DNA from 2 places in the Comamonas testosteroni genome. Region 1 is predicted to be linked to the other one. Evidence: riboswitches for the same ligand, from Rfam matches in the RefSeq annotation. Region 1 holds a riboswitch; the other holds the start of a gene.
What was found. A riboswitch is a leader RNA that binds a small molecule or an ion and turns the genes downstream of it on or off. The one in region 1 is predicted to bind cobalamin.

Region 1 (7,318 bases):
TGCCGCAGAACAAGAAGCTGGTTTGAAGCATCTCAACACCAGCAGGGCATGTCGTTGGTGTTCACACATGCCAATGTCATTAAGGCCCTGGTGTTGAGTGTGCTGGGTGCACCGATGACTGCAATGTTCCACCTGGATATCGCACCACTGAGTCTGACCAGACTCACCTGCCATCAAGGAAGATGGCAGGTTCAGTGCCTAGGCGTTCCTCTGAAGCATCAATAGTCGCAGGCCTGAGCAGATTTTGGATGAGCAGGCCCACTGCTCTTGCTTATCAGAAGGTAGTGCGGAACGTCACTCGCACGGCCCGAGGCTCACCTGGATGGACGATACGACCATCAACTGCGGTGGCCTCATTGGGCAAACGTGATCCGTAATAGTATTGAATGTCGTCAAACTTCTTGTTGAAGAGGTTGAACACATCCAGCGTCAGGCTCGCATCACGTCCCAGAATATCTTTCAAGCTGCGAGTCAGGCGCCAGTTGACCGTTGATACTGGTTTGGAGCGCACGGTGTTGTCTTCCACCAGCGCACTGCTACCCAGGTAGCGCCACTGAAGGCTGGTGGTCCATGGGCCCAAGTCACGCCAGGTTGCGGCGACAGAGGACACCACATCCACCGCGTTGGGGATGCGGTCGCCGTTGGTGAAACGTGCCTTGGACAGAGCCAGGTCGGCATCCAGCAAAAAATGCTTCCCAGGCGTCCAGCGGTTATTGATTTCCACACCGTGACGCCGGCTGGCAAGGCTGGCTTCAGTGGTTCCGGCATCACCAACATAGATCAGCTCTGACTTGGAGCGGAGATGCCAGTACGAAATCGATGTTTGCAGGTCGGTAATGGCCTCCGTGCGTGCACCGATTTCCCAGCCGCGAGAAGGAGCAATTCCGGGAGACGGCTCCACAGGCTCACCGCTGCGCGGGTCGATGCGGCTCATCACGCCTCGCGCATCGTTGCTATGAAAGCCTTTACCCGCATTCAGAAAGAATTCCGTGTTCTGCCAGGGGCCCGCAACAAACGTCAGTTTGGGCGAGATCCGGCTTGCATTAGCCTTGCCTGAGTTCAAGGGTTGGCCGAGGCTGTTGACATCAAAGCGGTAGCTGTCCCCGCGTAGGCCCACAACACTGCGCAACCATGAGGTGAGTTGCACTTCTGACTGCGCATACAGACCCACATGAGTTTGCTTGACCTGATCGGCTCTGACCGTGGAGAGAATCTTGCGGGCCTCCGTGTCGTAGAAGGCCACGTTGATATTGTCGTGGCGCAGTTGCAGTCCAATCTGACTGCGCGCATCCAGGCCTGCCAGCTTATGGTTCCAGGCCCTTGAAATGGCTGCACCGAAGACATTTCGATTGTCCTTCTGAGAGAACTGGTCTCCGGTATCTGGGCGCTCCAGTGCATAGGTGAAGTTGGAGAACAGTTGCAACGCATAGTGCATCGCATAAGCGGAAACTTTTGTCTCGCCCGAGTTGTCGCGCTGATGCCATTCCCCCGACAAACTGTAGCGCGACGTCTTGCCGCCATCGGTGGGGTCGATGGAGTCAAATCGGCCGAAGGGCCTGCCCTGATAACGGCCTGCATCAATGAGTCGCTGCGGCACCTGGTCTGTCGATGTCCAGCTGGCGTCGTAGGCCATCACGCTCAGTGATCCGCCTTGTGCCTGAGTTCCCTTTGTCAGGCGCAGTACCGCATTTTTGCGTTGCAGATTTTCGGGCACGGACCATGGGCCATCATTGCCCATCCACTCAACAGCAGTGAGCAACGTCAGATCATCACCCAGCTCTTTTGACCCGCCGGCGAGGCCGCGCAGATATCCATTGCCGCCAGCTGTGAACTGTATGAATGGTGCATCCAGACGCCGCTTGTAGCTGATGTCTGCCGCTCCTGCGGAAGCAAAGTCGCCTTTTGTCGCAAAGTACGGGCCTTTGCTGTATTCGATACGGTCGACGAGCTCCGGAACCAGAAAGTTCATATCGGAATAGCCCTGCCCATGTCCATGCGTTGGCATATTCACCGGCATGCCATCGACGCTGGTCGCAAAGTCGGTTCCGTGATCGAGATTGAAGCCGCGCAGAAAATACTGATTGGCTTTGCCATCTCCCGAATGCTGGGTGACGATGACCCCAGGCACGAACTCCAGCACTTCGCCGGGGCGCAGCGCCGGGCGGCTTTCCAGCAGCTCGGAGCGGATGACACCTTGCGATGCCGCATCACTCATTCCAACTGCGTTGTCATAGTGACGGCTGGTGACGGAGACCTCCCCAAGTGTTGCGGCTTCCGGGGCTGTATCAGCAACAGGCTCGTTGCTGCGGCTGCCATTTTCTGCCTGAGCAATGTGTATTGATGTAGGGAGCCCTGTCGTTTTTGACTGGGCAAGCACGTTGAAGGGGACCAGGGCGGGGAGCAGACTCAGAGCGCTGGCGTGAACGATTTTTGATTTCATGGAGTGGCACGTCAGTAGCTTGCCGCAACCAGAATACTTTTTATGCGCAGCGCCGCCTTGCTGGCCAGCATTGGTGAGATGCAGGGCTATCGCAATCGTCTTTGTGCAAGAAAAGGGCAACTCGATCCAGATGTGGACGAGGCTCCGGGGCAGCAAACATAAACATCAAAACGAAAAACGCTTGGTTTACGCTACTGAACGGAGCTATCCGTCCACCTAGAGCCCTCGCTCGATGGCACAGTAACGAATCGCACTGGCAGGTCTCCTGGCTCGCACCGTGTTTGGCGCCATTCACACCTTCCCGCCTTGAGAACAAAGCAGTGGCTTTCGTGAAGGACTCAGTGCTTACAGTTGCGAGGACAGCCACGTAGTTTCAACGTGTTCCCTTTTTCATCCCGAGATGGGAGCGCAGAGCTTGGCAGATTGTAACGATGGCATGAGTTTACTGCCTCGGTCACGAATCCGCTCGCAACGTTAATAAACACATTCTCTTGGAAGCGGACACTCAGAAAGATGTATTGGAATTCCGCTTCTGGCCGAACTCAGTCGGTCAAGACCCGCAGACTTGTCAGCCGTAACCAGCACAGGCGGTTAATTCAACCGGAATACGTAGACCCCCTCAGTACCTACCCGTGGACTGCGAAAGCCGCTCCGTACGGATGACAGCAGAAGGGCTGGAGCTGTTACAGCGCTGCTCGACAGAGATGGTTGTGCTAGATCTAGCATTCCGGACAAAAGTGCCATCGATTAGGAATCAGCCATCAGTACGCATGTCAAATGGCGACATCGTACTCATCATCGCTGTGAACGATTGGGCCTTGATGAGGTCAACTGTGAACGCACGTTTGCCCGTTGCGATGAGCTCAGATAGATAGGTGTAATCCATTTATCGCTGGGTCTCATCCGTTGGCCGATGTGTTTGATTACATCGAGGTGTTCTGCAACCGGTCACGCCGCCACAGTCATCTGGGTGGAGTCAGGCCCGACGATTTTGAGCGCGCCGGGGCTTGAGTCACGGAAGTGTCTACAGGAGTGGGGGAGATTCAGCCTGCCTAGAGGGAGCGCTGCACCACATCGTCTAAATGAGCGAGGAGACAAAATTTTTAAGCCATGTAGAATCCCGCTTCAGCATTGAGCTTCCCTTTTCTAAGGGAATGAAAACGGGAACACGTTGCAAATACGTGGCTGTCCTCGCAACTGTGAGCACCGAGCTGCTGCCATAACCACTGCCAATTTCGGCGGGAAGGGGCACACAGCGCCAAAGACGGTGTGAGCCAGGAGACCTGCCAATGCGAGTCGTTACTGTGCCATTGAGCGAGGGCTCTGAGTGGACGGGTCTACCGATGCAGTAGCGTAAACAAACTCTTTTTGTTTATGTTTGCCGCATCATGATAGTTCCGCATTCACGGTCCCATCGCACCTGACAAGCTCATACTTCGACGACACAGCTCATCGATGCGATGGGCTGCGTTCCGCTGTCTGTTTGTCTGGTGGCGGCAAGCCTTATGACTTGCTACCTCAATGAAAACCAGATTGATGAGCGCTGCGGCGCTCGGACTGCTTCCACCTCTTCTCTCGTCGTTCGCGTTTGCGCAAAGCTCTCCTGGAACTGAACAGGCCACGGGACAAGCTGCGCCATCCTCTCAGCAACGGCCCAGTTTGAGAGATTCCGGCTCAGATGCCGCCGGAACCCAGTTGGCGGAAACGCTGGTGGAAGCATCCAAGCTGGATAAAGATGTTTTCACGCTGACGCAAGCTGCAACCATCATCGAGCAGGAGCAGATCGAGCGCGGCTCGTACACTGATCTCACCGAAGTTCTTCGAAGTGTGCCTGGGCTGGAGTTCAAACAAGTCGGAGGCCCAGGTCAGTACAACTACATCAAGATGAGAGGCTTTGGCTCTGCCAACGTGTTGGTTGTGGTCGACGGGGTTTCCATGAATCTGCCCAGCACGGGAGATGTGGCCAACCTACTGAGCCAATATGATCCTTCGTCCATCTCTCGCATTGAAATTCTGCGAGGACCACAGACGGTTCTGTACGGCTCGAACGCAACTGCTGGAGTCATCTCGATTACGACGAAGCGTGGTTCGCTCGAGCCCAAGCGCAGTATCTCTGTTGAAGCTGGTTCTCTCGGTTGGAAAAAGGCCAAAGCCTCGTTTCAACAGGCCTTTGATGTTGCCGATGGCAAGCTGAGCACCTCTTTATATGCGTCTCACACTGACAGCGATGGTCTGCTGAAGTACGAAGGTACTCGTGACACCACACTTCAAGCGTCTGCTGATTTTCGTGGAAAGTCCATCGATGCCGGCATCGCCCTCACACATAACAAGAATCGCTTTAACTATGCCCAACTGAAAGAGGTCACAACGGGTCCTAACGGCGCCCCGGCCTATTGGGGCATGCAGCTTCCGGATCCCAACGCCTACAACGATCGCCGCACAGACACAGCTAGCGCCTATCTTGAGCAACGTCTCACAGAGCAACTCAGCCAACGCTTGGAGCTTGGTTGGACGCAGACACGTCGTACCAACGCGGATCCCAACGACGGGTTGCTGGGATATGTCACCGCCCCCTGGAATCATTTCTCTCTGGACTATAAAAATTACTTCAATCAGGGAGAGCTGGTTCCGTTCTACGACAGCGGTTTTGTCGGCACTGCCAACTACAAGGATCAGAGCAAGCAGCTGAACTACAGCCTCAAGTATGCGGGTCAAGGATTCAAGGTCCTTGGCGGCGCAGAGCTCTACGATGCGAGCGCATCACAGTGGGGGGCTTATGGCAGCTTGCAGGGCAAGAATAAGCGCAAGTCGCTCTATGCCAACGGGGAATACCAAGTTGGCGTTTCCGGTCCTATTCTTGCCGCAGGGGTTCGTCATGACAAGTACGACGTCTGGGGGAGCAAGACAACAGGGAGCGTGGGGATCAATCAGCAAGTTGGCAATGTGACCATCTTTGGCAACTATGCGACCAGCTATGCAGCCCCGACTTTGTCGCAGCTCTACAACCCGACGTATGGCAACACCAACCTCAAGCCAGAAAGTGGTCGCATGGTTGAGTTGGGCATCCGCCAGGTCCTACCCAGCCTTGGCGCGAACTGGGAAGCCAATCTCTGGAAGGGCAAGGTCAAAGATGCCATTCTGTATGACGGCAGTATCACTAATTCACGCACCAGCAGCGGCTATGGGTTGTATGCGAATGGCGACGCGCTGGAAACGCAAGGCCTAGAGTTGAGTGGGGCTCTGCGTATCAACACGCAGTGGCAACTGAAAGCCAACTACACCTACACTGACTCCCAGACCAAGAAAAAAGGCAAAGACTTTGCTCGCACAGTCCAAGTGGCGCGGCACAAAGGGAACATTGGTCTGGCCTATGCCAATGGTCCCCTGAATGTGGATTTCTCTGCATTCCTGACTGGCAAGCGCTATGACTGGACCGGGGTGGACTGGATTCCTGGCTACGTGCGCTTCGATGTATCTGCACGCTATGCAGTGAACAAGCAACTCAATCTCTTTGCTCGTATCGAGAACATCTTCGACCACAAGGTCCAGGAAGGTCTTGGCTACAAGCCCATGGGTATCTACGGCATCGTTGGCGCTGAATACAAATTCTGAGCCCGGTAGAGCGCCGATGCGTGTACCTCTCAATGGATGCGCAGGCGCGTCTTTTCACAAAACTTGATAACAAAGGAGAAACCCCATGACGACGGAAGTGCGCCTGCAACAGCCGATAGAAACAAATGAATCCAGCCTGGGCCATGTGCAAGCCTGGGCGCTTCCAGCCGATGAAGACAGCCTTTGGATGCTCTGCAAGGACATCTTCCAAAAACACTGGGGCGAAATTGTTTTTGGCTCACTGATTCCTGGTGCCGTATGGGAAATCAGAGCTCCCAATGCGCCAACAAAGGTCAGCGTTCTAGATGGCTATCTGACTGTCGATTTTGGAGCCTGGCATTTCCATATCTGCATTGGTCATTTCAAGGGTGCTTCGGATGAAGATGCATTCATGCGCCGCACGGGCCGTGCTGAGCTATACCGCGTCCTGAATAAGGAAGGCACACCCAAGTCCTGGGGGGTGCGCTTGTTCAACAACGCGGGGCAGCAACAAATGACAGTGTTCTTGCCAAACCCTTTCCTTACACCGGAGCAGCAAATTGCTCCAGCCCCTGATTGGTCGCGCTTGGCCATCTGGGACTGGTTGCGCGAAACCTACCTTGGGTTGCCCAGTGATCCAGCCGACCGCAGCGGCCGAGGATTTTCATGTGGCGGCTAAGGCCCAATAAGTATTTGACGATTGCTGCTCTCTTTGTGAGTGCAGCTACGTTATGGCCTGTTCAACAGGCTTACGCACAGCCTGAAAGCAATGTGCCGCAACGCATCGTTTCACTGAATTTATGCACAGACCAGTTGCTGCTGCAACTGGTCGACCCCCAACGGATCGCTGCACTTTCCCATCTGAGCAAAGATCCGCGCAGCTCTGCTTTGCACGCGAAAGCCGAAGGTCTACCTACTGTGCGTGGCAATACTGAAGAAGTGCTCGCGCTCAAGCCTGATCTGGTGCTTGTGGGAACCTATACAACGCGACACACAAATTCCATGTTGCGCAAATTTGGTATTCCTGTAGTAGCAATCCCAGGGGCTAACAGCTTCGATGATGTACGTAAAGAAATCCGTGAAGTCGCCAAAGCGGTTGCCGAAGCTCCCAGAGGAGAGCAACTGATTGCCCAATTCGACCAGAGATTGGAGCAACTAAGGGCTTCTGCGCCCAAGCATAGAAAAACAGCGATGCGCTATAGCGCAGGTGGCTACACCGCGGGCAGCAATACCTTATATGACTCGATTTTTGAAGCTGCGGGCTTCATCAATGGAGCGAAGAACGCC
Region 2 (7,318 bases), 190 kb from region 1:
TGGCGAAATAGGGGCAGCGCTCGGGTGCATCGCGCAGCGGCATGACCTGCTGATCGCTCATGGTGCCGTTGATGACCAGCCAGGCGCGCTCCAGCTTGCCTTGCTCGTCCAGCAGTGCACGGATGCGGCCCAGATGCCGTCCCACCTTCATGATGACCAGTGCGTCCGAGCGCGCCATATGCTCGCGCAGCGGCGTATCGGGCAGGGTCGCGGGCAGCACGCTCATCACATCGTCGCCCCAGGTCATGGGAATGCCGGTGGCATGCCAGCAGCCCACCATGCCGGGTATGCCGGGCAGCACCTCCACCGTCACCTGTTGCGCCTGGCGCAGGCGCACATAGAGATGCATGAAGGAGCCGTAGAAGAATGGATCGCCTTCGCAGAGCACGATCACATCCTCGCTGCGCGTCAGCTCCGTCAGCCGGGCCTGCCAGTCCTGATAGAAGCTGGACAGCTGGGCGATGTAGCGCGGGTCGTCGTGCGGAATCTCCGTGGTCAGGGGGTACTCCATCGGGTACTCCGTGACCTCGGCATGCAGAAGGCCATTGACCAGTTGCCGCGCCTTGCCCGGGTGACCGCGCTTGCGGAAGTAGGCCACATGACGGGCGTTTCTCAGCAAGCGGTCGGCCTTCACGCTCATCATGTCGGGATCGCCGGGACCCAGTCCCACGCAGAAGATTTTTCCGTGATTCATGGTGACTCTTCCTACTCCACCGTGGTTGCCAGTGCGTTGATGGCGGCAACCGTGATGGCGGATCCGCCGAGGCGTCCTTGCACGATGGCAAACGGAATCTGCCCCCATTCGCGCAGCGCGTCCTTGGACTCCGCAGCTCCCACAAAGCCGACCGGGCAGCCGACGATGGCGGCCGGGCGCGGACAGCCCGGGTCCTGCAGCATATGGAGCAGATGAAACAGGGCCGTCGGCGCATTGCCTATGGCGACCACGGCGCCGTCCAGATGCTCGCGCCACAGCTCCAGCGCAGCGGCGCTGCGGGTGTTGCCCATGTCGGCTGCCAGCGCTGGCACACGCGGGTCTTGCAGGGTGCAGATGATGGGGTTCCGGGCCGACAGGCGCTTGCGCGTGATCCCCTCGCTGACCATGCGTGCATCGCAGAGCACGGGTGCTCCGCGCTGCAGCGCGGCTTCCGCTGCTTCGGCAAAGGTCGGGGAGAAATGGATATGTGCGGCCAGTTCCACCATGCCGGCCGCGTGAATCATGCGGCAGGCGACCCGCTCTTCCACGGGGTTGAAGCGCTTGAGATCGGCCTCTCGGCGGATGATGCTGAACGATTGCCGGTAAATCTCTTCACCGCACTTTTCATAGTTGTAGGTCATTGAGTTGTTGCTGTATCTCGTGAGGATCGGAGTTCAGAGGCCGATAGGGAATGGATGCCCGGGCCGACGGCTGCGCTTCGGCGGGGCTGGCGTGGAGCCATATCTGGCCCGTTGTGTCCTGGCTGGCAAACACCACACTTGTCGCATCGGCAGTCAGGGCACAGAGCTTGGCGCAGCCGCTGATATGAAGATGCCGGTCCGCCGCCTGTGAGCTGGCGAATTGCAAGGCCATGGGCTGGGCCGGGATATGGGCCTGAGGGCAGTTGGGGGCACCGGTGCAGGCCGAGACCCGCAGGCGCACATCCGCAGACTGGCTGATCCAGTCCCTGGCATCGAGCCTGGCAGGCAGTGAATCCAGGTGCTTGTTCGGCAGCAGCAAGGATTTCCAGGGCGTGACCCGGATCTCCGCTTGTTCGGGCATGAGAGCCGCCAGCTTCTGTATGGCCCATGCGTCCAGGCGTCCCAAGGGGGCGCCGAGCAGCAGGCCGTGAGGATTGAGCGCTCCGGGCCGCAACGGCCTGGCAGCGCTCCTGTCCGGAGTGCGGGGCTCAAGGTGATGACTGGCCTTGGCGAGTCCGCAGGCATGAAGGTCGATAGGCTTGGCAAGGCCGCGCAATCGGCCTGCCGCCTGCGCACTGCGCTCGCGGGCAAACCACAGGGCAATCTGTATGGCTGCCTGCACGGCAGCCGGTGCAGTCTCAAAGCCATACCAGTCTTCCGATTGGCCCAGGGCAAGTCCATAGCCTCCATCGGCGCAGGCCCATAGTTGAAGGTCGGAGCTCAGGCTTCGGAGATGGCACTGCGGATCGTCGACCAGCATGTCGAATTTGCCGGGCAGGGCCGGCATGTTCTGCTGTTGCAGGGCCAGGGGACTGAGGTCACGCGCAGTTGCACCGCAAAGCGCCAGAGCCAGTGCATGGGTGCGATCTCCTCTTGTATAGAACGGAGTGCAATGCACGGCAGGCGCCAGATCTGCCTGCTCATCGGCAGGGGCCAGCCTGGAAACAACGAGCGCTGCGCGCAAGGCAGGCAGAGCCGATTCGTGCACGCCGCGCAGTTGCAGATTGCCGAGGCGGGTCAACTCGATCTGGCCCGAGGCATGGGTTCGTGCGAGTTCGGCCAGTACCAGCCACTGAGCGGCGGTGAGAGACGCACAGCGAGGTCGCACGCGCACGATCCAGCCGTCCTGTGCCTGCATGGGCTTCCAGGTGCTGGGACACCAGCCACGAATCTGGATGGGCTCAGGGCTGGACAAGCTCTGCTCCACACAGTGCGGTCAGCGCGCCGCCGACCCACAGGGACAAATCTGAATGGCAAATTCCATGCAACATAGGTCATTCACGGTCGGTTTGGCCGAAACCCGGGCCAGACAAACAAAATGTGCAGAGGGAAAATGAAGAGGTGATGAGCCGCGCGCAGGCACGGACATATCACAAGCCACATGCAATCCCGCTGCGTCTTGTACACATCAGGCCGGTCTCCGGACTTACAGAGCCCACCTGAGGGTGGCATATCGATGCGCCTTCCCGCTTTCGCAGTGGCTGCCATGGCCGTGGGCCAGAGCTTGCATCTCCATATCTCTGATTACCGTTGCGGGTGCAGTGCAGGATTGATGGGAGAACTCCATCCACCTGCTTCTCGTTTCACCTCCGCGTGCAAAAGCACGCCATGAGGCACCTGTGGTGGCGCGATCTTACGCGATAACCTGATGCACCCGGCCAAATTCATCGGCTTGGCAGTAGCTTTCCTGCTGTCTGTACGGTGACCGTATATCGATCAGGCGAGCAGGCGGGCCGCAGTGATGCCCTGTTTGATGATTATCAAAATAGATGGCTATTGGCGCTTGTCTGTTAGAGGGTCGGGGGCATTTATTGGGCGAATTTCAGCGGCAGTCGCAGGGTGTCCGGCCAGACCTTTGCCAGTCGCTCGGCGCCGCCAAACAGACGTCTGCTCTGGCCCGCAGCGGTTTCACAGTCCACCAGAATCTGTGTCAAGGCAGGTACGGGACCGCGCTCCAGCTGCAGCACATCGGGGCTGCGGAAGTCGCTGATCAGCCACAGGCAGGACGGTTGCCGGGAGTGTCTGGCCGCCATCTGCCAGCCTGCCTGCAGGGCCTGGGTCAGCGGCGTGCCGCCACCGCCGCGCAGCGGCTCGATCAGATCGGCATTCCAGCGTGGCGCCCTCGCGGGCTCCAGCAGCCAGTGCAGCCGACCTGCGCCGAAGCAGAGCAGGGCCACGGATTCGCGCTGCAGATAGGCCCGGCGCAGCCACTGCAGCAGCAGACCCTTGGCCTGGGCAAACGCACCGCTCTCCACCATGGAGGCCGAGCAGTCCAGCAGGAACAGGTGTTGCCTGGGTACAGCTCCCTCCGGCTGGCGCCAGCGCAGATGTGCGGAGGCCAGCGGCTGACCTTGGCGCTGGCGCAGGGTAGCAGTCCAGTCAATCGATGCCCCTGGCATCTTGAGGATGCTGGGTGCGGCGTGGCTGGCCAGGGCCAGGCCATGGTTTTCTGAGCCGACTTGCCTCCGGCCGGCGCTCAGCGCAGCGGACCGGAGGCTCGGGCTTTTTTTGCGGCCAGGGCCTCCAGGGCTGCCTGCGCCATGGCGTCGGCCTGTTGAGCCTCAAATGCGACGCTGCTCACGGCCCGAGCTTGCCCCCAGCCGGCAGGCGGCTGTTCGAGGCCCGGACCTGTGTCTTGAGGCAAGGAGCTGGTGGCGCCGGGCTCGCCGATGGCCGGCGAATGGGATGCTGGCACCTGGGTACCAGGCTCTACGCGGTCTTTGCTGTCCCTGCCGGATTGGGCTGCGGGCGCGGCTGGTGGTGTGCTGGCCGGTGTCTGCCGGGGCTGACTGGCGCTGCCCGGGTCTGGCTGGGCAGCGCGATGCTGCAGCACCAGTGGCGCGACTTCGGCCACATGGGCTGGCGTGATGCTCTGACTGCCTTGCCAGGCCGCCAGGGCGCGTGCAGCGCGCAGCATGACCAGGTCGGCCCGCAGCCCGTCGACCTGGGCGGCAATGCACTGCAGGGCCACGGCCTCGTGGACGTCATCACTCCATGCCAGCTCCGAGGCATTGCGACAACGGCTGCGGGCCTGCGCCAGCCTTTGGCGAATCTCCTGTTGCTCGGTTGCATGAGATCGGGCAAAGCCCTGGGGGTCCTGATCAAAGCGCAGCCTGGCCCTGACAATGCTGCTGCGCAGTTGCGGATCATTGGCATTGTCCAGTTGCACGCACAGGCCCAGCCGGTCCAGCAACTGTGGTCGCAGCATGCCTTCTTCGGGGTTCATGGTGCCGATCAGCAAAAAGCGCGCGGCATGGCTGTGCGAGATGCCGTCGCGCTCTATGCGATTGATGCCGGAGGCTGCCACATCAAGCAACACATCGACGATGGCATCGGGCAGCAGATTGATTTCATCGACATAGAGCACGCCATCGTGCGCCTTGGCGATCAGACCCGGAGCGAAGTCCACTTCGTGGCCAGAGAGCGCCTTGGACAAGTCCAGACTGCCGGTCACATGCTCGATGGAGGCACCTAGCGGCAGGGTGACGAAAGGCGCAGGTGCCAGCAGATCCGCCAGTGCACGGGCCGCCGTGGACTTTGCCGTGCCGCGCGGACCTCGAATCAGCACGCCGCCCAGCTGGGGCTCGATAGCGGCCAGCAACAGGGCCTGTACCAGGGTGGGCTGTCCCTGTATGGCAGAGAGTGGGAATACGGGGGGCAGATCGTGGTTCGGGCTCATTGGGAAACCTGTCCTTCCATGAATTCTTCGTGCTCCAGCATCTGGGCCAGCAGGCTCTGGTGATGTTCGCCGGGCTGCTCCCACATGCCGCGGTCTATGGCTTCCAGCAGGCGCGAGACGATATCGCCCAGCGCCTGTGGATTGTGCTGGCGCAGAAACTGGCGCACGTTCTCATCCTCCACATAGGCCTGGGTGACCATGGCGTAATGCTGGTCCGAAACCAGCGCGGTGGTGGCATCGAAGCCGAACAGATAGTCCACCGTGGCCGCCATTTCGAAGGCGCCCTTGTAGCCGTGGCGCATGGCGCCCGCAATCCACTTGGGGTTGGTGACGCGGGCGCGCACCACGCGGCCGATCTCCTCGGCCAGGGAGCGAATCCTGGCAGACTGAGGATTGCCATGGTCGCCATGGTAGATGGCAGGGTCGCTGCCGCCCAGATGGCGCACGGCTGCTACCATCCCGCCCTGATGCTGGTAGTACTCGCTGGAGTCCAGCAGGTCATGCTCGCGGCTGTCCTGGTTCTGCAGCACCACATCGAGTGCCTGCAGACGCCGCTCCAGCGCGGCGCGGGCCGGCACGCCATCGGCCTGCTGGCCGTAGGCGTAGGCTCCCCAGTGCAGATAGTGGCGTGCAAAGTCGCCCGCGTCGGTCCACTGGCCGGTACGCAGCATCTCATGCATGCTGGCTCCATAGCTGCCGGTGGGCGCACCGAAAACGCGCCACAGCGCCTGTTCGCGGGCCGCGTCGGCGCTCAGGCCCTGGTCCATTGCGGTTTGCGTGTCACGCAGCATGCGGGCGCGGATAGGGTTGTCCTCGGCGTCCTCATCGAGTTCGGCCACGGCACGTACTGCGGCATCGAACATCTGCACGACATTGGGAAAGGCATCGCGGAAAAAACCGCTGATGCGCAGCGTCACGTCGACACGCGGGCGACGCAGCCCCACGGCGGGAATGACTTCAAAGTCGGTCACGCGCTGGCTGCCGGCCGCCCATTTGGGGCGAACCCCGATCAGGGCAAAGGCCTGGGCGATATCGTCACCCCCGGTACGCATGGTGGCCGTTCCCCAGACGGAAAGACCGATGGCCTGCGGATATTCGCCATGTTCCTGCAGATAGCGCTCCAGCACGCGCTGAGCGGACTGTTGTCCCAGCGCCCAGGCGGTCTGGGTGGGGATGGCGCGGGTGTCCACGGTGTAGAAGTTGCGCCCTGTGGGCAAGGTGTCGCAGCGCCCGCGCGAGGGCGAGCCGCTGGGCCCGGGCGGCACAAAGCGCCCTTGCAGTGCACGCGAGAACTGCCGCAGCTCCTGCGGGCCGCAGGCGTCCAGTGACGGTGCAATCTGCTGCTCTATGCGTCTGAGCACCTCCTGGGTGTGCGGCCAGTCGCGGGCCAGCTCGGGCCGGGCAATGACCTGCAGGGCCAGCAACTCGAGCCGCTCGCGCGTATCGCCGCCGTGGCGCCAACTGCCGGCATCCTGCTGCTGCAGCTCGGCCGGGCGCGGGCCGTTCCAGGGGGCTGCGGCGTCCATGTCCAGGGGGTTCCAGTCCATGGCCGGCAGCAGGTCGGCTGCCAGTGCGCTGAGCAGGCCCTGCTCGCTGCCGGCATTGCCGGGATAGCGCGCCAGTGAGACCAGGGTGGATTCACGCAACTGACCTTGGGGGGAGCTGCCGAAGATATGCAGGCCATCGCGGATCTGGGTTTCCTTGAGTTCGCACAGATAGGCATCGATGCGCTCCAGCAGTTGCTCGTCGGCATCGGGCTGCGCGTCCGCCGCTTCGAGGCCGAGTTCGCGCAGCAGATCCTGGCGTCTGGCGCAGTCCAGAATCTGCTTGCGCAACAGGCCGGAGCGGCGCAGATCGACCAGCAAGGCTTCGTAGTATTCGTCCACCAGGCGTTCCAGCTCCTGCATGGGGCCGTGATTCTCGGCGCGCGTGAGCGGCGGCATCAGATGGTCGATGATGACAGCCTGGCTGCGGCGCTTTGCCTGTGCTCCCTCACCGGGGTCGTTGACGATGAAAGGATAGATATGCGGCAGCGGGCCGAGGATGGCATCGGGCCAGCATTGCTGCGACAGTGCGAGGCTCTTGCCTGGCAGCCATTCCAGATTGCCGTGCTTGCCCACATGGACCATGGCGTCCACGCCGAACACATCGCGCAGCCAGAAGTAGAACGCCAGGTAGTGATGGGGCGGCACCAGCTCGGCGTCGTGATAGCTGGTGTAGTCATTGCGTCCATCGAGCGTGCGC

Region 2: linked by a shared signal. The riboswitch ahead of F0P97_RS10755 (nitrite reductase) and the one ahead of F0P97_RS11615 (TonB-dependent receptor plug domain-containing protein) in region 1 are both predicted to bind cobalamin.

The regions. Positions count from the first base shown of each region.
Region 1 covers NZ_CP043568.1:2,540,728-2,548,045, forward strand. Annotated here, with positions in the region: gene F0P97_RS11605 (histidine phosphatase family protein) at 1-225, shown strand, start outside; gene F0P97_RS11610 (TonB-dependent receptor) at 275-2,440, opposite strand; cobalamin riboswitch at 2,678-2,868, opposite strand; cobalamin riboswitch at 3,556-3,746, shown strand; gene F0P97_RS11615 (TonB-dependent receptor plug domain-containing protein) at 3,962-6,052, shown strand; gene F0P97_RS11620 (DUF7676 family protein) at 6,138-6,710, shown strand; gene F0P97_RS11625 (ABC transporter substrate-binding protein) at 6,725-7,318, shown strand, end outside.
Region 2 covers NZ_CP043568.1:2,352,730-2,360,047, forward strand. Annotated here, with positions in the region: gene cobI (precorrin-2 C(20)-methyltransferase) at 1-694, opposite strand, end outside; gene F0P97_RS10750 (precorrin-8X methylmutase) at 706-1,335, opposite strand; gene F0P97_RS10755 (nitrite reductase) at 1,319-2,590, opposite strand; cobalamin riboswitch at 2,789-3,031, opposite strand; gene F0P97_RS10760 (vWA domain-containing protein) at 3,204-3,794, opposite strand; gene F0P97_RS10765 (ATP-binding protein) at 3,872-5,074, opposite strand; gene cobN (cobaltochelatase subunit CobN) at 5,071-7,318, opposite strand, start outside.